DNA from 4 places in the Rhizobium sp. BR 250 genome. Region 2 is predicted to be linked to each of the others. Evidence: predicted binding sites of a transcription regulator. Region 2 holds the regulator's gene; each other region holds the start of a gene.
What was found. Region 2 encodes PhoB, which activates phosphate uptake and scavenging genes when phosphate is short. Its sites were predicted from a motif close to TGTCATNNANCTGTCAT; they were not measured.
Positions count from the first base shown of each region.

Region 1: QD336_RS15680 (DapH/DapD/GlmU-related protein) is a predicted target of PhoB. The motif match lies at 1,574-1,590, and genes of this name have one in related genera.
Region 3: QD336_RS00875 (UDP-2,3-diacylglucosamine diphosphatase) is a predicted target of PhoB. The motif match lies at 2,259-2,275, and genes of this name have one in related genera.
Region 4: QD336_RS02775 (esterase-like activity of phytase family protein) is a predicted target of PhoB. The motif match lies at 1,945-1,961, and genes of this name have one in related genera.

Region 1 covers NZ_JARWKW010000009.1:90,135-93,541, reverse strand. The annotation lists gene ppx (exopolyphosphatase) at 1-872, shown strand, start outside; gene QD336_RS15680 (DapH/DapD/GlmU-related protein) at 903-1,535, opposite strand; gene QD336_RS15675 (hypothetical protein) at 1,689-2,036, opposite strand; gene QD336_RS15670 (YunG family protein) at 2,206-2,553, opposite strand; gene QD336_RS15665 (esterase-like activity of phytase family protein) at 2,793-3,407, opposite strand, start outside.
Region 2 covers NZ_JARWKW010000003.1:49,062-52,468, forward strand. The annotation lists gene QD336_RS05475 (GcrA family cell cycle regulator) at 1-438, shown strand, start outside; gene phoB (phosphate regulon transcriptional regulator PhoB) at 1,000-1,683, opposite strand; gene phoU (phosphate signaling complex protein PhoU) at 1,714-2,439, opposite strand; gene pstB (phosphate ABC transporter ATP-binding protein PstB) at 2,536-3,351, opposite strand; gene pstA (phosphate ABC transporter permease PstA) at 3,366-3,407, opposite strand, start outside.
Region 3 covers NZ_JARWKW010000001.1:171,836-175,242, forward strand. The annotation lists gene QD336_RS00870 (NADP-dependent malic enzyme) at 1-2,101, opposite strand, end outside; gene QD336_RS00875 (UDP-2,3-diacylglucosamine diphosphatase) at 2,330-3,166, shown strand.
Region 4 covers NZ_JARWKW010000001.1:558,467-561,873, reverse strand. The annotation lists gene lon (endopeptidase La) at 1-1,096, shown strand, start outside; gene hupB (DNA-binding protein HupB) at 1,387-1,662, shown strand; gene QD336_RS02775 (esterase-like activity of phytase family protein) at 2,012-3,407, shown strand, end outside.

The DNA.
Region 1 (3,407 bases), on a different contig from region 2:
TCGCCAAACTGCATATGGAGATCACCGGCTATTCGCTGCATATGATGCAGGGATATGAATTGCCGCTGGAGGAAATGCTGAATTTTCTGGAGGAGGTCATCGTCTCCCGGGACAGCAAGGATCCGGCCTGGCAGGCGGTCTCCAAGAACCGCCGTTCGCTGCTGCCCTTCGGCGCCATCGCCATGCGCGAAGTCCTGAAGGTGATGAAACCGGCAAAGATCGCCTTTTCGGCGCAGGGTGTGCGCGAAGGTTATCTTTATTCGCTGCTGACGGAAGAGGAGCGGGATTCCGATCCGCTGCTGGTCGCGGCGGATGAGCTTGCCATTCTGCGCGCCCGCTCGCCAGAACATGCGCGCGAACTGGCGGACTGGAGCGGTCGCACCTTTCCGGTCTTCGGCATTGATGAGACCGAAGAGGAGAGCCGTTACCGGCAGGCGGCCTGCCTTCTGGCCGATATCAGCTGGCGCGCCCATCCGGACTATCGCGGCTTGCAGGCGCTCAACATCATCGCCCATTCGTCCTTCGTGGCGATCACCCATCCCGGCCGCGCCTATATTGCGCTCGCCAATTATTATCGCTTCGAAGGCCTGAACGATAACGGCACCACGGAGCCGCTTGCGGTAATGGCAGGCGAACGTCTGCAGGAACTCGGCAAGCTGCTCGGCGGCCTGCTGCGTGTCGTCTACCTCTTTTCGGCCTCGATGCCGGGCGTCGTCGACCATCTGAAATTCCGCAAATCCGACAATCCGGATCTCGATCTGGAATTCGTCGTGCCGCATGATTATTGCGATTTCGCGGGCGAGCGTCTGGATGGCCGTTTGCAGCAGCTGGCGAAGCTGACGGGCAAGCGACTGGCCTTCGTATTCGAGTGACGAGCGGCGATGCCCGTCTTGCGGCGCTGGCTACGACCAGCGCTCGCAAAAGGCTTCGATATCGCTCGACTGAAAGTCGGCAAGCCGCGCCATGATCGTCTCGAATGGCCAGTCCCACCAGGCGATGGAAGCAAGCTTCGCCGCGATGGATCGCGAAAAGCGCTCGCGAATGATTTTCGCAGGAACACCGCCGACGATGGTGTAGGGCGGCACATCTCTGGTGACCACGGCACCGGCGGCAAGTACCGCGCCGTCTCCAACCGTTACACCCGGCAAGACGATGACCCCGTGACCGATCCAGACATCATGGCCGATGATGGCGCGATCCTGCTTTCGCTGGTCGAAAAAGGCGTCGTCGCGCACCGCATCGGCGGAGTAATATTCCGGGCAGTAGCTGAAACGATGCATGGATGGCCGGTCCATCGGATGGTTCGGCGCACCGATCCTGACTTCCGCGGCGATGGCGCAGAACTTTCCGATTATCGCGTCCCCTACCATGCAGCGGGGACCGAGATAGGAGTAGCTCCCGAGTTCGACATTATGCAGCGAGGTATCAGCCAGAATTTCGCAGCATTCACCGATGCTTGAATCCCTTATGCTCGCTGTCGCATGAATAACGGTCTCTGCGATTTTCGGGCGCTTGATCTGAGCGGTCGAGTCCATTCCAGTCTCCGGATTTCGCGCCTGCTTAACCGGGGATGATGAAGGGTCTGTGACGCGGGATGGTGAAAGCAGTCCGGTCGTGGCCGCCGGCTTTTCTCTCAAGTGCGGATCACGCCGGTTGCTCGCGCAGACGTCTTCTCTTCATGAGGCGCATCACCTGACGGTGACATCGACCGGGGTTTCTTTTTTCTCCCAATAGTGCTCGGTTATGTTCCGAGCGTTGCGAATGATGTGACCGGCGATTTCAGGGTCTCCGCCCTCGAAGGTCTTCGGGTCGGCCCCGCATAGGAGCAGGAAGAGCTGCTGATGCGCGACTGCGGCAAAATAGTCATGGGGCGGTGGCTGCATGTCCGAATCGACGGTCTTGAACGCTTCAGCGACCTCTTTGCTGGCGCGCTCAAGGGCGGCGTGAATGCTCGCCATCATCGCCGCTTCCTTGCGTTCCAATATATCCTGGATCTGCCGCTCTGCCGGTGTCGGTACCGGACAACTCTCACTCATCAAAGACTCTCCTGTCACTGCGTCCATTGCGCCAGCCAGGATTATCGCATTGATTGTGACCGCTTTGCGGAAAGGCAGAAATTGCGGTTGTGGAACGGGGCGGAATAATTGCGCGTCATGCCGGAAGTCGCCGGGTAAACCGCAGGTGCGAAATTCCCGCGTAAACGGTTCAGCCGTGCCCCAATGCCTTTCTGATGCAGGCGCTGAGATAGGCATATTGCAGCGGCGTTATCGTCGCCATGGCCTCCGTGCGGCTGGCAAGCCTGTCCTGATAACCGACCGGAATATCGAACTGGGCGAAGGTGAAGTCCCAGCGAATGCCTTCGACGATATTGTAGAAATGCTCGGCGCCGCTGACAGCGGTTTTGGCGAGTTCACCGCCGAAAATATCCTGCACCACCAGGGCGGTGACGCTGCCTTGTCCCTTGGCGGGGTTTTCGCGCGACCAAAGGCTGCTGGTCTCACCCGACCAGCTTTTCTTCAGGGCGTAATATAGTCTCTCTGCATGGTCCTGCATGAAATGTCTTCTTTTCCGCAAGCATGTTTCGGTTAAAGCATTTCCAGCAAAACTGTGCTCGGTTTTGCGTCCGGAAATGCGCAAAAACAAAGAGTTAGAGCAATGGAGGTGAACCGGTGTTCACCGGAATTGCTCCAGCTCTGGAGAATCGGAACGGAGCGCCATGCAGACATTGTGTCTGCCGGGCGCTCCGTCGGGATCATTCGCCGCTGCCAAAGCGATTGACAGCAGCTTCGGTCTTACTTGGCGTCAAGCAGGTCCTTGACGTCCAGCAGGACGAATTCGTTGTCGTCAGCCTTGTCCAGCGCACGGCCGGCCGAGAAGGGCAGGTTGTTGTCGTTGCCAACGATGATATGCGTGGCATCGACGCGGTCGACATTCTCGATGGTGACGAAAGGCATGTCGTAATAACCGTTGCCGCCGCCCTGACGCTTCTTGTTGTCGGGGTCGGAGATTTTCAGAAGATCGATATAGCCGATCTTGCGCGCGGCCTTGCCGACATTGGCGTCATTGAACTCGATCTTGTAGATGCGCTTCACCTTGGCGGGCACGGCAAAGCAGTTTGCTTCCGGCTTCTTCGGGTCGGCGCAGGCCTTGTCGGCGGTGCCGGCGCCATTGTCACGTTCGATGACCAGCGCCGTGCTGTCGTCCAGCATGTTGAAGTCGCCGATGGCTTCGCCGCCCTGGGCCAGCGGGTAGAGCCAGCTGCGGCCGGTCCATTGCTTCTTGGCGGTGTCGAGTTCGATGATGCGCAGCGCGGTTGCGCCGTCTTCGGTCTTTTCCACCTGGCCATCAGCCATGTAAAGCGGACCTTCCAGAAGGCCGTAGAGCTTGGAACCATCTTTGGAAAGCGC
Region 2 (3,407 bases):
CGTAATGCCGTGATCGGCAAGGTCCACCGTCTCAATCTGCCGGGACGCGTCAAGGCCGGCGGCCCTGTCACTTCGGCGCGTTCCGCGCCCAAGCGCACGGCCGCCCCTGCTCCCCGCGCGACAAATTTCGCGACCCGCGTCAACGCGACGCCCGCACGGGTCTTGAGCCGCTCCAACGCGGCAACGGCACTGCATGAGGAAATCGATATCGAGACCGCCGAAGTTCTCGACTATGTTCCCTCCAGAAACGTCGTAACGCCGATTTCCCGTCGCCTGACACTGACGGAACTGACGGAACGCACCTGCAAGTGGCCGGTCGGCGATCCGCTCAAGGACGATTTTCATTTTTGCGGTTGTGAAGCACTGGAATCTTCACCCTATTGCAAGTTCCATGCAAAGCTCGCCTACCAGCCGGTGAGCGAGCGTCGCAAAGCTTGAGTGTTGCGGCACGCATTTGACACTCAAAAACTACGGGCCTTCGGGCCCGTTTTTTTATGACATAAAGTCAGAGGTTCTTTGCGGTCTCGGAATCAACCCAAGGGCAGATATCCCGCACCTCGCCTTCCTGAAAACCGGGCATGTTCCACTGTCGGCCGGTTTGAATTTCTGGACAGGGTACACGACTTTGGTCCTTGCGGAGTTTCAGCCATATCGCGACGTGGCGTGCCCAAACAAAGCGTAACGTCGTCCTTGCGATGAGGGATTGCACCAGACACTCCGGCGTCATCCTTGGGCGTGTCGCGAGGATCCGCAACCTTTGATTTTTTGACGCGCATATCCTCCGGGAGGCGTTCGCCATCAACTGCAGGCGGTCTAGAAACCGGATGGCAGCGGTGTGATCCGACAATCCGGATTTACACCGCATTTAAAGCCCCCTGAGTACGATGCCCGCTTTTGAAAAGATCCATAGTCAAAAAGCCCGAAACCGTTTCCGGTTTCGGGCTTCTAAATTTTCGGTTGCACTATCGGCCTTGGCGAAACTGTGCCGTTTGGTCTGGCTCAGGCTTCCATCGAATATCCGGCACCACGCACGGTGCGGATGACATCCTGCATATGCGAAAAATTGAGCGCCTTGCGCAGGCGTCCGACATGAACGTCGACAGTGCGCTCGTCGACATAGATATCGTGGCCCCAGACGCCATCCAGCAACTGCGAACGGGAAAACACCCGGCCCGGAGAGGTCATCAGGAACTCCAGCAGGCGGAACTCCGTCGGGCCGAGGCGCACTTCGCGGCTTTTGCGGTGAACGCGATGGGTCTCGCGATCCAGCTCGATATCACCGCATTTCAGCACCGAGGACAGAACCTCGGGACGCGCCCGGCGCAGCATGGCCTTGACGCGGGCCATGAGTTCCGGCGTCGAGAACGGCTTGACGACATAATCGTCAGCGCCGGTGGCGAGGCCGCGAACCCTCTCGCTTTCCTCGCCGCGCGCGGTCAGCATGATGATGGGCAGGCGTTCGGTTTCCGGCCGCATTCTCAAACGCCGGCACAGCTCGATGCCGGAAACACCGGGCAACATCCAATCCAGAATGAGAAGGTCCGGAATACGCTCCTGCAGCCGGATTTCCGCCTCGTCGCCACGGGGTATCGTGTCGACGTCATATCCCTCAGCCTCGAGATTGTAACGAAGCAGGACGCTCAACGCCTCCTCGTCTTCCACAACTGCAATCTTGGGCACCATATGCTAACTCCGCAAGCCTTCGCCTGTCTGTTACTCGGTCACCGAACCGAGCGTGTTGGAACTGTCGTCCTTCGGACGCTCGCCCTCCGGCTGGCTGCCGGTGGTCATGTAATAGATCGTCTCGGCGATATTGGTGGCGTGGTCGCCGATACGCTCGATGTTCTTGGCGCAGAAGAGAAGATGCGTGCAGGTGGTGATGTTGCGCGGATCTTCCATCATGTAGGTCAGAAGCTCACGGAAGAGCGACGTATACATGGCGTCGATTTCCTCGTCGCGCTCGCGGATGGCATTGGCCTTCTCGGCGGAGCGGGTGGAATAGACGTCAAGCACTTCCTTGAGCTGTACCAGCGCTAGTTCCGACAGGTGCTCGATGCCGCGGGCGAGCTTGCGCGGCACGCCGGTTCCGGCAACCGCGATCACGCGCTTGGCGGTGTTCTTGCCAAGATCGCCAACGCGCTCCAGATCAGCTGCGATACGCAGGGTGCCGATGATCTCGCGAAGGTCGGCCGCCATCGGCTGGCGTCTGGCGATGGTGACGATGGCCTTGTCGCCGATCTCGCGCTCGGAATGATCGAGGATCGCGTCGTCGGAAATGACCTTCTGGGCAAGTGCGGCATCGGAATTGACGAGCGCACGCACGGCGTCGGCGCACATCTGTTCCGCAAGACCGCCCATTTCGGCGATGCGACGTGTGAGGAATTTCAATTCGTCGTCATAGGCCGACAGAATATGCGAATGGGTCGTTGTCTGTGTCATGGTCTAGTCCTCCGGCTTGGCCTTCATGCGCGTGCCCGGAAGCGGGCACGGCAGAGGCACCAGTCTTGTTCGGTTTCGAGAAAGCGCTGGCCAGGATCAGCCGAAGCGGCCCATGATGTAATCCTGCGTGCGCTGGTCGTCCGGATTGGTGAACATCTTGTCGGTTTCGTTTTCTTCGACAAGATGACCAAGGTGGAACATGGCCGTGCGCTGGGAAACACGTGCCGCCTGCTGCATGGAGTGCGTGACGATGACGATCGTGTAATTCGTCCGCAGTTCGTGGATCAGTTCCTCGACCTTTGCAGTCGCGATCGGGTCAAGCGCTGAACAGGGTTCGTCCATCAGGATCACTTCCGGGCTGACGGCAACCGCGCGTGCGATGCACAGACGCTGCTGCTGGCCACCGGAAAGACCCGTGCCGGATTCGTGCAGACGATCCTTCACCTCGTTCCAGAGACCCGCCTTCTGCAGGCTCTGTTCGACGATCTGGTCCATATCCGCCTTGTTGCGGGCAAGCCCGTGGATGCGCGGACCGTAGGAAATGTTTTCGTAGATCGACTTCGGGAAGGGGTTCGGCTTCTGGAACACCATGCCGACGCGGGCACGCAATTCCACGACGTCAATCTGCTGATCGTAGATATCGTCGGTGTCGAGCGTGATCTTGCCGGTGACCCGGCAGCCGTCGATCGTATCGTTCATACGGTTCAGGGTACGCAGGAAGGTGGACTTGCCGCAGCCGGACGGGCCGATCAGCGCGGTCACCGTATTTTCCCGAACGTTGAGGTTCACGTCGTAAAGCGCGCGCTTTTCGCCGTAATAAACCGAAACGTCCTTGCCAATCATCTTGTATGAAACTTCATTCATTTTCTTGTCCAGCGCCTTTTCAACTGCTGCTTCCGACAACATGTTCATTGCTCAATCTCCCTCTACCAGCGCCGCTCGAAGCGGCGACGCAACAGGATTGCGCC
Region 3 (3,407 bases), on a different contig from region 2:
GCACGCTGTTCGGCATGGCGCGCTTGCGCAGCGCTTCCGACAGCGCCGAGCCGCCCTGCATTTCGCCGTCCACTTCCAGTTCCGGTGCGGCTTCCTGCACGATCTTCAGGGCGCGGCGCATCTTGCGGGCGCTTTCGGAATCGCGCGAGCCGAAATTGGAGTGGCTGGCGAGTGCCACCTTCGGCGTGATGCCGAAGCGGCGGATTTCCTTGGCCGCGAGAATGGCCATTTCCGCCACTTCCTCGGAGGTCGGGTCATAGTTCACGAAAGTATCGGTGAGGAACAGCGCGCCCTGCTGGGTGATGAGCAGGCTGAGGCCCGCAAAGGAACGCACGCCTTCCTGCTTGCCAATGATCTGGTTCACGTCGCGCAGGTGGCGGTCGTAGCGGCCTTCGATGCCGCAGATCAGCGCATCCGCTTCGCCACGCTTCACCGAAAGCGCGCCGATGACGGTGGAGTTGGTGCGCACGATGGTACGCGCCGCTTCCGGGTTGATGCCGGCGCGGCCGACAAGGGCGAAATAATCATCGACATAGTCACGGTAACGCGGATCGTCTTCCGGATTGACCACCGCGAAATCTGCATGCGGGCGGATGCGCAGGCCGAAGCGCTTCAGGCGCGTTTCGATGATCTGCGGACGGCCGATGAGGATCGGAATGCCGGTGCCTTCTTCAAGCAGCACCTGGGCGGCACGCAGCACGCGCTCGTCTTCGCCTTCGGCAAAGATGATGCGCTTCTTTTCGGCGGCCTTGGCGGCGTTAAAGACCGGCTTCATGATGAAGCCCGAGCGCCAGACGAAACGGTTCAGCTGGTCGAGATAGGCTTCGAAATCGGTGATCGGCCGGGCGGCGACACCGCTTGCGGCGGCGGCACGGGCAACGGCCGGCGCGATGCGCAGGATGAGGCGTGGATCGAAGGGCGAGGGAATGAGATAGTTCGGGCCGAAGACCGGCGTTTCGCCGCTATAGGCCCTGGCGGCCACTTCGGAAACTTCCTCGCGGGCAAGCTCGGCGATGGCCTGCACGGCGGCCATCTTCATTTCTTCGTTGATGGTCGTCGCGCCGCAATCCAGCGCGCCGCGGAAGATATAGGGGAAGCAGAGAACGTTGTTCACCTGGTTCGGGAAGTCCGAACGGCCGGTGCAGATCATCGCATCCGGACGGGCCGCACGCGCCGCCTCCGGCATTATCTCGGGATTGGGGTTGGCGAGTGCGAGGATCAGCGGATTTTCCGCCATGCGCTCCAGCAGTTCCGGCTTCAGCACGCCGGCGGCCGAAAGGCCGAGGAAGACATCGGCGCCGTCGATGGACTCAGCCAGCACGCGCTTGTCGGTCTTCTGGGCGTAGACTTCCTTCCACTCGTCCATCAGCGTGTTGCGGCCGTCATAAACGAGGCCTTCAATGTCATGGACCCAGATGTTTTCCTTTTTCGCGCCCATGGCGACGAGCAGGTTGAGGCAGGCAAGGGCAGCAGCACCCGCGCCGGAGGCGACGATCTTGACGCTCGCGAGCGACTTGCCCGCCAGTTCCAGCGCATTGGTGACGGCGGCGGCAACGATGATCGCGGTGCCGTGCTGGTCGTCGTGGAAGACGGGGATATTCATCTTCTCGCGCAGCTGGCGTTCCACCTCGAAACATTCCGGCGCCTTGATATCCTCAAGGTTGATACCGCCGAAGGTGGGCTCCAGCGCCGAAATGGTCGACACCATGTCATTGATGCCGGGGGCGTCGATCTCGATATCGAAGACGTCGATGCCCGCGAATTTCTTGAAGAGGACGGCCTTGCCTTCCATGACGGGCTTGGAAGCAAGCGGGCCGATATTGCCGAGGCCGAGCACCGCCGTACCGTTGGAGATGACGGCGACGAGATTGGCGCGGGCGGTATATTCCGCTGCGGTTTCCGGGTTTTCATGGATGGCGAGGCAGGGGGCGGCAACACCCGGCGAATAGGCGAGCGCGAGATCGCGCTGGTTGCCGAGTGGCTTGGTGGCCTGGATTTCCAGCTTGCCGGGGCGCGGATAGCGGTGGAAAAAGAGCGCCTGTTCCTCGATGTCGGCCTTTGCCGTGTTGGCGGGCGTGTTGTTCTTATCGTGAGAGGTCATTCTTCCACCGTCATGTCTGGTTCAATTCCGGCCCTCTGAATACAACAAACTTCCCTGCGGTACAGCCGTTATTTACGGGCATCTTATGCAAATGCGGCCACGGCTTATTCGCGTTTTCGTGAAGGCTTTCGTCATATTCCCTATAAAAACCGGCGTCTGTCATGTTGCTGCAACACGAGTCTGGTTCTGAGAGGTAAGAAAGCCGCAGGGACGCAACCGAACAGGGGGATGAAATCCGTGGCCGGTCAAATCGAAACCAGACAGTTCAGAACGCTTTTCATTTCGGATGTTCATCTCGGCTCCAAGGCGGCCAAGACGGACTATCTGCTCGACTTCCTGAAATATCACGAGGCCGAGACGATCATTCTCGTGGGCGACATCGTCGACGGCTGGCGCCTGCGCCGCAGCTGGTACTGGCCGCAGGGCTGCAACGACGTGGTGCAGAAGCTGCTGCGCAAGGCCCGCAAGGGCACGCGCATCGTCTATATTCCCGGCAATCACGATGAATTCCTGCGGGAATTCCCCGGCATGCATTTCGGCGGCATCGAAGTGGCCGAGCGCATGATCCACGAGGCGGCCGACGGCAAGAAATACCTCATCATCCATGGCGACGAGTTCGACGTGGTGGTGCGCAATGCCCGCCTGCTCGCCTATCTTGGCGACTGGGCCTATGACGCGGCCATCGCCATCAACATCGCCATCGCCGCCGTGCGCCGCCGCATCGGCCTGCCTTACTGGTCGTTTTCGGCCTGGGCCAAGCTGCAGGTCAAGCACGCGGTCAACTTCATCGGCGAATTCCAGCGCGTGGTGGCCGACGAGGCGCGCCGCAACAATGTCGACGGCGTCATCTGTGGCCATATTCACCATGCGGTGATGGAGGACATGGACGGCATTCGCTACATCAATACCGGCGACTGGGTGGAAAGCTGCACGGCGATTGCCGAAAATGCCGATGGCAGCTTCGAGCTGATCACCTGGATGCAGACGAGCGGTGCTTCCGAACATGTTTCGGGAGAAATGGAGCCGGTGGAAATCCCGGGTCTGATCGGCAAGCACGCGGCTTGAATTGCTGCTTGACGGGGGCGGTTCATCGCCAGGCGTGGCCCCACTCTCTGTCGTCATCCTCGGGCTTGTCCCGAGGATCGGCAACCGATCGATTTTACGCGACGTGGATAGATCCTCGGGACAAGCCCGAGGATGACGCTGAATCTGCGGCAAAGTGGGTGGTCGTCTTGATGTGATGCTGCATGGACCGCTTTGACGGTCGGCGCAGTGTTTGCACGCGAAACCCGAACGTTACCACCAC
Region 4 (3,407 bases), on a different contig from region 2:
TCTGCTTGAGGTGCTCGATCCGGAACAGAACTCCACCTTCATGGATCACTACCTTGAAGTGGAATACGATCTGTCGGACGTGATGTTCGTGACCACGGCCAACACGCTGAACATTCCGGGTCCTCTGATGGACCGTATGGAAGTGATCCGCATCGCCGGTTACACGGAAGACGAAAAGCGCGAAATCGCCAAGCGTCACCTGTTGCCGAAGGCGATCAAGGAACATGCCCTGCGTCCGGAAGAGTTCTCGGTTACGGATGAAGCTTTGATGGTCGTGATCCAGCAGTACACCCGCGAGGCGGGCGTGCGCAGCTTCGAGCGCGAGCTGATGAAGCTGGCGCGCAAGGCTGTCACCGAGATCATCAAGGGCAAGGTCAAGTCCGTGGAAGTCACCGCTGCCAACGTTCCGGATTATCTGGGCGTTCCGCGGTTCCGCCACGGCGAGGCCGAGCGCGAGGATCAGGTCGGTGTCGTCACGGGTCTGGCCTGGACGGAAGTCGGCGGTGAGCTGCTCACCATCGAAGGCGTGATGATGCCGGGCAAGGGCCGCATGACGGTCACCGGCAACCTCAAGGAAGTGATGAAGGAATCCATTTCGGCGGCGGCATCCTATGTCCGTTCGCGCGCCGTGGACTTCGGCATCGAACCGCCGCGCTTCGACAAGAGCGACATCCACGTCCACGTTCCGGAAGGGGCAACCCCGAAGGACGGTCCGTCTGCCGGTGTTGCCATGGCCACCGCCATCGTCTCCATCATGACCGGTATTCCGGTCTCGAAGGACGTGGCGATGACGGGCGAGATCACGCTGCGCGGTCGCGTGCTGCCGATCGGCGGCCTGAAGGAAAAGCTGCTTGCGGCTCTGCGCGGCGGCATCAAGAAGGTGCTGATTCCGGAAGAAAACGCCAAGGATCTGGCGGAGATTCCGGACAATGTGAAGAACGAGATGGAGATCATCCCGGTTTCGCGCATGGGCGAGGTCATCAGGCACGCCCTCATCCGCACGCCGGAGCCCATCGAGTGGGACGGCAGCATCGAGACGCCGGTGATCGCAACGGTCGAAGGCGTCGACGACGGCAGCCAGACGATCGCGCATTGATGGATGGCATCGTCGCGAGGGCGGGAATCGCCTTTCGCGACGGGCAATGCATAGAATCAATGCGTTAGGTGTCAGAGGGCGCGCGCGGTGCTCCGCTCCGCGCAACTGATGCCAAATTGGCACGAATATGTGGAAGGCCGGCAGAAATGTCGGCCTTTTTTGTGAAAAAAATCGCAGACCCCTTGTTTTTCAGGCGATTCCAGCGCTTTTGAGTTGCTGTGCGCGGATGCAAACGTATTCTGCGCCGGCTTAATTCCTAGTCGTTTCAAACCATTGAAAGGGGTGGAAACATGAACAAGAACGAGCTCGTCTCTGCTGTTGCCGAAAAGGCTGGTCTCACGAAGGCAGATGCTGCTTCCGCTGTTGATGCCGTATTCGAAACCGTACAGAACGAACTGAAGAGCGGTGGCGACATCCGTCTCGCTGGCTTCGGCAGCTTCTCCGTCAGCCGTCGTGAAGCCTCCAAGGGTCGTAACCCTTCCACGGGTGCTGAAGTCGATATTCCGGCTCGCAACGTACCGAAGTTTTCCGCAGGCAAGGGCCTGAAGGACGCCGTTAACTCGTAAGTTTTCCGGAAAGCCGCAACGCCCGGCGGCGGGCGGGCGGCTTTTCAGGTTCACGAGGAAGCATGTTGTGACGCGCTCATGCCATCAACCGGCATAAAGGGGCGGCCTTCGAAAGCTCTTTCGGGCGGCCCGGTTTCATCCGGTATGGTATGGATTGAAGGTCTCGGCGCCTGCGCCTGTGTAGCTTTCCATCCGGACACACGGCGTTTCGAAACGCGGAATGTGCGCAGAAACACGAAAGCCCGGCCTTTACGGCCGGGCTTTTTGATTCCTGCAATGAAATGTCATGCCACTGTCATGTCTTTGACGCAGAAGCCTTGGGGTATTTCTGGACCCAAGGGGGATTAAAATGGCGTTCCGATTTTCTCAAATGGCTTTGACCGCGGCACTGCTCGCATCCGCTGCCTTCCCGGCCGCTGCCGAGCCGGTTTTCAACCGCATCGCGTCTTTCCCGGTGGCGAAGAACCTTCCCGCCGACAAGGACGCCAAATCCGTCACCTCGGCTGAAATCATCACCGCCAGCGAAGACGGCAAGACGCTGATCTATTCGGACAGCCCCCTCGGCGGCATCGGCTTCATCGACATTACGGACGCAAAGGCTCCCAAGGCCGGCGGCGCATTGCTGCTGCAGGGCGAGCCTACCTCCGTTGCCGCCATCGGCGCAAAGGTTCTGGCCGGTGTCAACACGTCCGAAAACCGCGCCAAGCCCTCCGGCAAGCTGGTGACGGTCGATATCGCCACCAAGAAGATCGACACGAGCTGCGATCTCGGCGGTCAGCCCGATTCCGTCGCCATTTCCCCGGACAAGACCTTTGCCGCCATCGCCATCGAAAATGAGCGCGATGAAGAAGTGAACGAAGGCGCATTGCCGCAGATGCCTGCCGGTTACCTGGTCACTGTCGGCCTGAAGGACGGTGTTGCCGATTGCGCAACGCTGAAGAAGATCGAGCTGACCGGCCTTGCCGAAATCTCCCCGGAAGATCCGGAGCCGGAATTCGTCTCGATCAACGCCAATGGCGAGATCGCGCTGACGCTGCAGGAAAACAACCACATCGTCATTCTCGACGGAAAAACCGGCACGGTGAAGACGCATTTCTCCGCCGGCACCGTCAATCTGGAAGGCATCGACACCAAGACCGACGGCCAGCTGAAGTTCACCGACAAGCAGGAAGGCCGCAAGCGCGAGCCGGATGCGGTGAAGTGGCTGGATAATGACCGCATCGTCGTCGCCAATGAGGGCGACTGGCAGGGCGGTTCGCGCGGCTTCACCATCTTCGACAAGACGGGCAAGCTCGTCTACGAATCGGGTGCTTCGCTCGAGCACGCCGTTGCCGCCATCGGCCACTATCCGGAAAAGCGTTCCAAGGCCAAGGGTATCGAGCCGGAAGGTCTTGAGGCCGCGACCTTCGATGGCCAGAAGTATTTCTTCGTCCTTGCCGAGCGCGCCTCCGTCGTTGCCGTCTACAAGGATACCGGCGCAGAGCCGCAGCTGACGCAGCTCCTGCCTTCGGGCGTTTCCCCGGAAGGTGCGGTTGCCATCCCGTCGCGCAACCTTCTCGCCACCGCCAATGAGGTGGATCTGATCGAAGACGGCGGCGTCCGCTCGCATGTCATGCTCTATGAGCGCGCCGAAGGCCAGCCGGCCTATCCGCAGCTCGTTTCCGCCACCGTCGACGGCGCGCCGATCGGCTGGGGTGCGCTCTCCGGCCTGGTTGGTGACGCCGAAAAGCCCGGCATCCTCTATG